DNA from 2 places in the Pseudoalteromonas sp. ECSMB14103 genome. Region 1 is predicted to be linked to the other one. Evidence: predicted binding sites of a transcription regulator. Region 1 holds the regulator's gene; the other holds the start of a gene.
What was found. Region 1 encodes sigma-54, which starts transcription at its own class of promoters, with help from an activator protein. Its sites were predicted from a motif close to GTTGGCACGNNNNTNGNNT; they were not measured.

Region 1 (5,595 bases):
ATGTCATGCATAGCGGTAAAAACACACCTATTATTAACGTTACTCAAACTATAAAAGATGCACTGATAGAAATGTCGGCAAAAGGCTTAGGCATGACAGCCATAGTTGATTCTCAGCAACAACTTGTAGGGCTCTTTACCGACGGTGATTTACGTCGTATTTTAGAACAACGAATTGATATACATACAACACAAATAGATGTTGTAATGACCAAGTCCTGCACAACGGCAACGCAAGATATTTTGGCCGCTGAAGCACTTAATATTATGGAGCAAAAGCGTATTAATGGTTTAATCATCGTTAATGAGCAAAACCACCCTATTGGTGCATTAAATATGCAAGACTTACTAAAAGCAGGAGTATTATAAATGCAATTTGAAGAGCTCTATCAACCATTGAGTGAAGACGCAAAAGCACGTGCAAAAAAAGTAAAGCTACTTATTTGTGATATTGATGGTGTGTTTTCTGATGGTCGCATTTATTTGGGTAACCAAGGCGAAGAGCTCAAAGCATTTAATACAAAAGATGGCTTTGGCATTAAAGCGCTAATTAATAGTGGCTTTGAAGTTGCGGTAATTACAGGACGCCACTCAAAAATAGTACAACAGCGTATGACAAGCTTAACAGTACAACATATATACCAAGGCCAAGAAAATAAATTACTCGCTTACGAAGAACTAAAAACAAAGCTCAATTTAAATGATGAGCAAATTGCCTACATTGGCGATGATGGCCCAGACATGCCAGTGATGGAGTTAGTAGGGTTTTCTGTTGCAGTAAATGACGCACATCCGCTAATAAAACGTTTAGCACATTATACAACACAAATGCCAGGTGGCTTTGGTGCAGTGAGAGAACTAACCGACCTGCTAATGCTTGAAAATAACAAACCTTTGACCACAAAAGGGACTAGTTCATGAATGCAGCGCGCATAATATTAAGCGTTTTATTCATCAGCTGTATGGTTTGGCTTTGGTACCCTTATTTTACACAAGTAAATTTACCACAACAAACCGAAGCAGACATAATTGCAAAGCCAGATTACACAGCCATAGAGCTAAAACAAACAGCGTATGACGAAAATGGGAAAATCAGCCATAAAGTAACGGCAGCGCGAATGGAGCTATATCAAGAATTAGGGTTTACCTTTTTTGATAAACCTATTTTTACGCTATACAACAACAAGCAAACATGGCGAATTAACGCTAATGAAGCAACATTGTACGAAGGCAGACAATTAATATTAGAAGGTAACGTTGTTGCTAGTAATTTAACTGATAACGCAATGATAGATAAAATTAATGCTGATAACATTCAGGTAGATATAAAATTACTAACGATGCAATCAGAGCAGCCTGTCATTGTTACAGGGCCCAATTTAAAAATCACCGGTAAAGGCTTAGAAGCCGATTTAAAAACCGAAGTGATAAAATTAATTAACCATACGCGAACTATTTATTATGACCAATAAACTATCAACACTCTTTATTATTCCAACATTTTTACTTGCATTAGGTACTAATGCCGCTGAACCAACAGCGCCAATTTCTGCAAATCAAATTTCGATTAGTGCGGATAAACAAGAGGGTCAACTAAAAGAAAACGTAGGTATCTTCGAAAAAAATGTTGAAATTATTCATGGCGACAGAAAAATTACCGCAGACCGCCTTGAGGTTCACAAGCGCGATGAGCTAGGCGACAACAAGCAATTGTTAATAGCTACAGGTAAGCCTGCTTATTTTGAAGAAAAACAAGCCGACGGCACAATAATGCGCGCCAGCGCTAATGAAGTTAGATACGATGTTTCAACGCGTTTTTTAACATTAATTGGAGATGCAGAGATATCTCAAGCTGGGCAAAAAATGAATGCTAAAAGCATTACCTACGATATAGAACAGCAGCTTATTAGCGCCGAAAAAGATGAAAGCTCAACTGACCGTGTACACACTATCTTAGTGCCTGTGGAGCCTAAAAAAAATGACAAAGGCCAACCATGAGTACATTAAAAGCAGAGCTACTAGCCAAAAGCTACAAAGGCCGTGAAGTTGTAAAAAATGTGGGCTTAGAAGTTAAAGCTGGCAGTATTGTAGGCTTGCTTGGGCCAAACGGCGCAGGTAAAACAACAACCTTTTACATGATTGTAGGCTTAGTCCCTAGCGACAAAGGCAAAATATCTATCGATGATAACGATATTACGCTTTTACCTATGCACAGTCGTGCTAGATTAGGCATAGGCTACTTACCACAAGAGTCGTCTATATTCAGAAAATTAACAGTGTATCAAAACTTAATGGCTATTTTAGAAACTCGAAAGGAGCTCACTAAACAAGCCAGAGAAGATACATTGAATAATCTATTAGATGAATTTAGCATTCAACACATTCGCGATAGCAAAGGTATGGCATTATCGGGCGGAGAACGTCGCCGAGTAGAGATTGCACGTGCTTTAGCCGCAGATCCAAAGTTTATTTTGCTAGACGAACCATTTGCCGGTGTTGACCCTATCTCAGTATTAGATATTAAAAAAATTATTGAACACCTGAAAAACCGTGGGATTGGCGTATTAATAACAGACCACAATGTAAGAGAAACCCTTGATGTTTGCGAAAAAGCCTACATTGTTTCTCATGGGGAACTGATTGCTTCTGGTACCCCTGAACACGTATTAAATGATAAAACTGTACGCGATGTATATTTAGGCGAGCAATTTAGGCTGTAACATTTACGCCTTATTTATAAGCATCTGCTAGTATTAACTATAACAACTTAAAAGGATTGTTAGAGATACATGAGGCAATCACTACAGCTGCGCATGGGCCAGCAACTTACAATGACACCTCAGTTGCAACAAGCTATTCGCTTGCTGCAATTAAGCACATTGGATCTTCAGCAAGAAATACAAGAAGCGCTCGACAGCAACCCATTACTTGAGGTTGAGGAGCAAGACTATGCCGATGATCTTGCGGGCAAAAATGAGCAAAAAGCAGATAACGATGAAGTTACAGTAACCGTATCTGCAGATGAAGCCCCTAGCGAGTATGAACAAGACAGTGGTGAAGCGCTTGCTAAAGATACTGTAAGTGACGACATGGCAATGGACGTTAGCTGGGATGAGTACATGAGTGCAGCCCCTGCATCATCTTCAGGACCAATGCCTGAAGATGAGTCTATATATCAGGGCGCATCAACTGAAACGCTTCACGAATACTTAATGTGGCAATTACAATTAACGCCATTTAGCCCTACAGATGAAGCCATTGCTATTGCTATTGTAGAAGCGGTGGATGATTCAGGCATACTGACACTCAGTTGCGAAGAGATTTTAGAGAGCTTTAATCAAGATAACGATGATGACGTTGAGGTTGAACTTGACGAAATAGAAGCGGTATTAAAGCGCATTCAGCTATTTGACCCAGTGGGTATTGCGGCACGTAGCTTACAAGAGTGTTTGTGTATTCAGTTAAATCAATTTGATAAAGGCACGCCTTTTATTGATGAAACAAAAATGATTTTAACCGAGCACATTGATTTGTTAGCTGCTCGTGACTACCGTACATTAATGAAAAAAACGAAGCTCAAAGAAGATGAGCTTAAAGAAGTAATGACACTTATTCATACGCTCAACCCTAAGCCTGCAGACACAATAGTACGAGAAGAGTCTGAGTATGTAATACCTGATGTGTCAGTTAAAAAAATTAAAGGCCGCTGGATTGTAGAGTTAAACCCAGACAGCATGCCAAAAATTCGTGTAAACAGCCAATATGCAGCGATGTCGCGTACAGTTAAATCAAGCGGCGACAGTCAATTTATTCGCTCACATTTACAAGAAGCTAAATGGTTTATAAAAAGCTTAGAAAGTAGAAATGATACACTTTTAAAAGTAACTAACTGTATTGTTAAACAACAACAGGGCTTTTTTGAACACGGCCCAGAAGCCATGAAACCGATGGTTTTAAATGATGTTGCCGAAATGGTAGAAATGCACGAATCAACAATTTCGCGCGTAACTACGCAAAAGTATATGCACACACCGCGTGGAATATTTGAGCTTAAATACTTTTTCTCAAGCCACGTAAGTACCGAAAATGGTGGAGAATGTTCATCTACGGCAATACGTGCACTTATTAAAAAATTAATCGCAGCAGAAAACTCAGCAAAACCATTGAGTGATAGCAAAATTGCGGATATATTGGCTGAGCAAGGAATTAAAGTAGCGAGACGTACAATCGCAAAATATCGCGAATCTCTGGCTATTCCACCGTCAAATCAGCGAAAGAGCCTGATCTAAGACGCTAAACAAAGAGGGTAATGCTTATGCAACTAAATTTAACTGGTCGTCATGTAGAACTAACTGATTCATTAAGAGACTATATAAATACCAAATTTGCGAAGCTAGAAAGGCACTCTGATCATATTAATAATGTTCATGTCATTCTTGATATAGAAAAACTAAATCAAAAAGCAGAAGCAACTATTCATGTAAGTGGTGCTGAATTATTCGCATCCACTGAACATCAAGATATGTATGCAGCTATTGATTCATTGATTGACAAGCTTGACCGTCAAGTAATTAAACACAAAGAGAAGCTTGCTCGACACTAATATGATGAAATTAAGTTCACTTATATGCCAGGACTGCAGTAAAGCTGCGGTCCTTTTTAATAGTAAAAAAAGAATTTTAGAGTTTATTAGCGAGCTGGCTCACGATAAATTTCCGTATTTATCTCAACAGGATATTTTGGGCGCTTTATTAACCCGCGAAAAGCTAGGCAGCACAGGGATAGGCAGAGGTATTGCTATTCCACATGGCCGAATGAGCGGCGCACAAGAACCTTTAGCATTGGTGTTAGTAAGTGAAACACCGATTAATTTTGATGCTATAGACAACCGCCCTGTTGATATTTTTGTTGCACTCATCGTACCTGAAGGCGATAACCAACAGCATTTAAAGACGCTAGCAACGATAGCTGATAAACTAAAAAATAAAGAATTTTGTAAGCAGCTTCGCTGTGCTAAATCGGATGCTGAGTTGTATCAAATTATTGTTGACCAATCGTAACAAATTTAAAGGGTGATTAATGGAGTTGATTATCATAAGTGGCCGTTCTGGTTCTGGTAAGTCGGTTGCTTTGCGCGTTGTTGAAGATCTAGGTTATTATTGCGTAGATAACATTCCAGTAAATTTATTACCTTCTTTAATTAGAAGCGTTTCTGATAACTACGATAAAATTGCCGTTAGTATAGATGTGCGAAATTTACCAAAAGAGCAAGATGAATTTAATCACATCATCGAATACTTACCGGGTTTTACAAAACCAACGCTGTTCTACTTAGACAGTGAAGATCAAACCCTTATTAAGCGCTTTTCTGAAACCAGACGCTTACACCCTTTATCAATAGATTCACTTCCGCTTGATTTAGCCATAAAAAAAGAAAAAGAACTTCTCGATGTGCTAATTACGCGCGCCGATTACATGATCGATACCAGTGAGCTAAGCGTTCATCAACTTGCTGAATCAATTCGCGAAAAAATATTAGGTAAAAAAGATAAGCAGCTGATTGTTACATTTGAATCATTTGGTTTTAAACATGGCA
Region 2 (5,595 bases), on a different contig from region 1:
AATTGTTAGCGTTCTTCCCGTCGTTTTTTGAACTTCCTCTGATACTTTATTAAAAATGGTATCGGTAGGAATTAAAAAAGGCGCTGCCACAATTAAAGCAATACAGAGTAAGAGTATTACACCAAAAATTTTGAGTAAGGTTTTCATGTTCGTCCTTTAAGCGGTCAAATTATGTTTTTATCATAGCGAGTGTTAAGCCTAAAAGCATTGCTGTAGATAAAAAAAGCTCATAAAAGCAGTTTACTTATTTCATATGAATCGTTCCTGAAACATTTTGATACCTTTAGGTTACAAGAAATCAAATACTATTACAGGATGAATACTATGAAACAACAAGATATTAAAACAGAAGAACAATTTATGAGACAAAATATATGGTTTTGTATAAGCGCTGGCGTAGTTTGTTTACTTCTCAGTGTTTACTCACTAACTAACCATAATATAGAAGAGATGATAGTTGTTGGAATGAGCGTTTTATTTTATATGGTTGTAACTGCTATTTTTATGATTAAAGCAGACTTCCCATTAAAAATGTATTTTAAATATGCATATAAAGATGAGTTTCTAAACAACATTGACATTAATGCCTATAAACATACAAGTTTTGCATTTGGATTTTGCCTTATCGCCGTTTTTTATAAAAGCGATGAAATACCTAGCGAGGTTTCGCATGCAACTATGGCAATACTTTATCTCAGTATCATGCTTTTGGTATATGGTGCTTCATTACTTTGGCAGAGCCGTGATTAGGAGTCAAAGTGCAAAATAACATAGCAAAATTTCGTAAAGAGGCAGGGCTTTCGCAGCAAGAACTTGCCGATGCTATAAGCGTATCGCGTAAAACAATAAGCACTGTAGAAACAAATCGATTTACGCCATCGGTCATTATAGCCCTTAAAATCGCAGCTCATTTTCACGCATCAGTTGAAAGCCTCTTTATATTAGAAGAGACTGATTAATAACCGAGCTGGTTAGATTACCCCCGATTTTAAACACCATAATAATGCAGCGCGCAGGACAGCGCTGTTGTTATTAGTGTATTTGAGCTAAAATAAACAATGCTAATACATATATATAAATCCGGAGTATCTACAAGGCATGAAAAAACTGCTAATTTCACCGTCAAAAATGACACTAGGCGAGCAAGAAAATCAAATCTATCAGAACATTCTGAAACAATCTTCAGAATTAAGCCTTAACCTTATGGCCGTGAAAGTAGAAAACCATCCTGATGATTTTTTACCTTGGTGTTACGAGCTATTAAACGCAAGCAGAGACCGTATTAACTACGATTTACTTGAGCCGCAACAGCTACCTGTTCTTAAAAAACTGCATGATCAGCTTATTTCGGCTATCAGCTTTTTACAAGTTAAAACGCTTCGTGTAGCCCCTTGGCCTGTGGTAAGTGTATTTATAGAGCAACACAAAGATGTTATTGCACTTGATGAACAACTTCGTTTAGCAAGTTACGTAAAAAGTATTCGTGAGCAATCATTAAAAGACATGATCCCTGAAGACCTTCTTGCTTTTACTGGCAAGCATATGGCTTCACTTGATCCAAGCACTTACGATTTTGATGTTGAGTGGTTTGCATCAACTAAGAGTGCTAAAGTTTTCCACCAACTCATTGGTGATTTACCGGGTGCGTTTGATGAAGCACTGGCTAATATTCCTCTTGAAGGTGACATTACCCATTACGAGTACCAACAGTTTGTAGCTGCTTATAGCAAAATATTTACTGATAGCAGTGAAAAGCCAACACTTGCTCCGGCAACAAGACTACTTGCAATGCGTCGCCCTGATATTTTTACGCCAATTACAAATAGCCGTTTAGACGCGTTATGCTCAGCGCTTGCGGTTACTAAACTCAAAAATAGTGATTTTGAGCGTTACTGGCAAGATATTGTAAAAGGCATTCAAGCTATGTCATGGTACAAAATGGCAAATGCTTCAAATGAACTAGAAGAGCAATTAGTGTCAATTAAAGCGCTTATTCCGTGCTTCTTTTACTACGCGGATAACAAAACACCAGATAGCTCTAACTATATTAAATTACTTAATAAACCAAAGCGTAGCACCACTAAAACGGGTAAAACACAACGCAGAGGTAAAGAGTCTGCTGAAATTTTAGTTGACCGCGCTTTGGCTGCCGATGATATTCCTGAGCATATTCGTAGCAAACGCGACTCAATAATCAGCGAAGTTCAAAAAGGTCGCAGTGTAAACGAAACAATTAGTCTAATGCGCACCATATTTGGCTAAATAATTCTAAACAAGCTGTACTTTCATGGTGCAGCTTGATTATTTTATGCACCAGCGATGTGCGATAGAATATTTCTTCCTCATAATCTAAACCACCCACCCCAAACGCAAGCCATTGTTAATAAATAATAAAACTTAAATCTTAAACAAAATAAATCAAGCTGGCACACACAGTGCAATTCTATTCTCAGTTAAACAATAAAAACGCATAAATCAAAAGGCTACGGTACTTCATAATAAAAAGCCTTCCTATGCAAAAAATCATATAACGGGAAATGGAACATGTTAAAACTAAAAAAAACAATCGCTTTTAGCGCCGTGGCATTAATGGCTGCAACGTCACTTACATCAACAGCAGTAAATGCTGAAGTATCTGCGAATGTAGCAGCTACCTCAAATTACTTATGGCGTGGACAAGAACAAACTGGCGGCGACGCTGCTATTTCTGGTGGTATTGATTACGCTGACGAATCTGGGTTTTATGCTGGTACATGGGTATCTAATGCATCTTGGGCTGACGAAATGACCTACGAGCTAGATTTTTACGCAGGCTTTGGTGGCGATATTAGCGAAGGTGTTAGCTACGATGTAGGTTACATTTATTATGCTTACCCAGACGCGGCATCAAGCGCAGATGCTGATTTTTCAGAAATTTACGGTAGCATCAGTGTTGAAGGCTTTACCTTTGGTGCATCAGTGCTTGCTACTTCTGCTGCAAGTGGCGACGGTACAGACTTTGGCGACTCACTTTATTTGACAGCTGATTACGGCTTTGCCGTAGGCAGCAATGGTACAGAAATGGCTTTACACATAGGTCATTATTCTGGCGATTTTATTGGTGACGAAGACATTATTGATTACGGTGTGTCTGTATCAAAGGATGGATTCACATTTGGCGTATCAGACACTGATATGGACGAGTCAGATGTAAAAGTTTACGTTGCTTACGCTGTAGACTTCAGCCTATAAACAAACATGTGTTACTTGCTGCAACTGAAGGGCCATTTGGCCCTTTTTTTTATACTTAAGCAAATTTGTTTAAGTATTCATGATTGTATAACTGGAAGGCAGGTTCTTACTATATTAGGTTAAATTGGACTTTTCAAAGCTTAGCCTTTTGATTATTAAGGACAGTAAAAATGAAACCGAAAGTGGTGATAAAAAACTAAAAGCATTGTATATCGCAACAGATAACCCTAGCGGTCTTAGTTTATCTGATAGCTAATTAAATAAATGGCTGTATTTGCATTAGATACAGCCATAACAACGTGATTATTAAGCTCCACTCCTTATGGCTCAATCATATTAAAACCACTTCGCAACTATAGAGCTTAACAATACGTCTTTTATTAATTACTTTTATAATGCCCACCCTTGTTAACAATCGGTTACAATTGAATAAAATTAGTACATACTTTTTCCTATATTATTAATCTATCCATTGGTATCAAGTGTTTACCAAATCACATATAGGTTATTAAGGAATAATAATGAAATCACCTAACGCATTTAGCGCCCTACTCGATATTTACATTAGCCCAAGCAAAGCTTTCAATGGTGTTGAGCACGCCAAAGGTTGGTCATGGCTTGCTTTTATAGCAATCTCTTTAGTTTCAATGGCGAGTATTTATATTTTTTATTCTACCGTTGATATGCAGTTTTTGATTAACGAGCAATTTGCAGCTGCAAGTGTTGATGCAACAATTGGCGAGCAAAAAATGATTCGCCAAAGCATTGAACAAAACGCCGGAATACAAGTATGGGTTAGCATGATATCAATCGTATTAGGTACTGCAATCATAGCCGCGATAATGGCTGTGTATTATATGCTCATTGCTAAATTAGACCCAGAGTCAGAGCACAGCTATGGTGCTTGGTATGGTTTTACTATTTGGACAATAATGCCAAATATTGTTCTGAGTTTAGGTACGATAGCGCTTGTACTTAGTGCAAGTACCGATCAAATATCTCAAACAGCAGTATTTAACTTTGATTCAATTAATCAGCTTGTTGTTGGGTTAGAACCTAGTAGCGCATTTTATACATTACTAGAATCATTAAAGCTAAGTAGTCTTTGGGGGATTGGACTAGGAATGGTTGGCTTAAAATGTTGGACAAATTTTTCAACAAATAAAGCGTTACTTTTCTCGGCGCTTCCAACACTTGTTATTTTTGGTATTTGGGCAATTATTGCTGCAATGTAATTAATAAGCAGAGGTATTTTACCTCTGCGCTACTTATTCACGGACAGATGTATATATGAAAAAAGCAATAATAATAACGATAGCTATAGTCGCTTTTGTAGGCCTAATCGTCTCTAAGCAGGTGACCGGTGATAAAAAGCAAGCCCAAGTGAATATTGCGCAGGTTGAGCAAGGGAATATTGCTGATTCAATCATGGCGTCGGGCAATCTAGTTTTTAATACCCAAGTGCAATTGCGCTCTGAGGTAACTGGTCGTGTCAATAAGGTATTTGTAGAAGAAGGGCAAAGCGTTAAGCAAGGGGATATTTTAATGCGCCTTGATACAACGGCCTTCGAATCAGAAGTAAACCGAAACCAAGCCGTTCTACGCGCTACCGAAATTGAAATAAAACATAGCCAAACTCGCCTTGCTAATTTAGAGCGCCAATTAAAAAGGCAAAAAGAGCTATACGATGTTGGATTAGGAAATCAAGAAAGCTTTGAAAATATCGAAAGTGCTCGCGATCTAGCAAAAATAGATATCGAATCACGCAAAGAGTCATATAACCAAGCGCAAGCGTCGCTTCAAATTGCACAAGATCGCCTAAGTAAAAGTGTATTTAGAGCGCCAATGAGTGGCTTACTGGCATCGGTTAATATTAAAGAAGGTGAAACAGTTATTGCAGGCACAACTAATATTATTGGTTCAGACCTTATGCTTGTTGCCGACCCTAGCGCTATTTTAGCAGAGCTTAGAGTTGATGAAACAGATATAGCCAGCATAAAACTAAATCAACAAGCTGATATTTATGCCGCAGCCTACCCTAACAAACCATTTAGCGGCAAAGTGATTAATATTGGTACATCAGCTAAAAACCAACCAGGTTCGCAAGGGCTTTCTTTTAGAGTTAAAGTATTATTAGACCCAACAGATCGCCAACTTTATGCGGGTATGAGTTGCCGAGCAGAAATTGCCACCAGTATTGCCGAAAATGGTTTAAAGCTCCCTATTGAAGCAATACAAAAAGAAGAGGGTAAAACCTTTGTATGGCGCTTAAATAGCGATAATACCGTAAGTAAAGTAATAGTAAGTGTTGGTATTTCGTCTGACATTGAGCAAGCTATAACAGAGGGGCTAAGCAAAGGCGAT

Region 2: RF53_RS17265 (TorF family putative porin) is a predicted target of sigma-54. The motif match lies at 2,423-2,441, and genes of this name have one in related genera.

What each region holds. Positions count from the first base shown of each region.
Region 1 is NZ_JWGY01000001.1:247,773-253,367, reverse strand. It holds gene RF53_RS01125 (KpsF/GutQ family sugar-phosphate isomerase) at 1-368, shown strand, start outside; gene kdsC (3-deoxy-manno-octulosonate-8-phosphatase KdsC) at 369-920, shown strand; gene lptC (LPS export ABC transporter periplasmic protein LptC) at 917-1,471, shown strand; gene lptA (lipopolysaccharide transport periplasmic protein LptA) at 1,461-1,997, shown strand; gene lptB (LPS export ABC transporter ATP-binding protein) at 1,994-2,719, shown strand; gene RF53_RS01100 (RNA polymerase factor sigma-54) at 2,789-4,288, shown strand; gene hpf (ribosome hibernation promoting factor) at 4,315-4,602, shown strand; gene ptsN (PTS IIA-like nitrogen regulatory protein PtsN) at 4,607-5,059, shown strand; gene rapZ (RNase adapter RapZ) at 5,079-5,595, shown strand, end outside.
Region 2 is NZ_JWGY01000013.1:101,181-106,775, reverse strand. It holds gene RF53_RS17285 (AsmA family protein) at 1-147, opposite strand, end outside; gene RF53_RS17280 (hypothetical protein) at 325-750, shown strand; gene RF53_RS17275 (helix-turn-helix transcriptional regulator) at 759-959, shown strand; gene RF53_RS17270 (hypothetical protein) at 1,099-2,262, shown strand; gene RF53_RS17265 (TorF family putative porin) at 2,545-3,231, shown strand; gene RF53_RS17260 (YIP1 family protein) at 3,753-4,466, shown strand; gene RF53_RS17255 (efflux RND transporter periplasmic adaptor subunit) at 4,522-5,595, shown strand, end outside.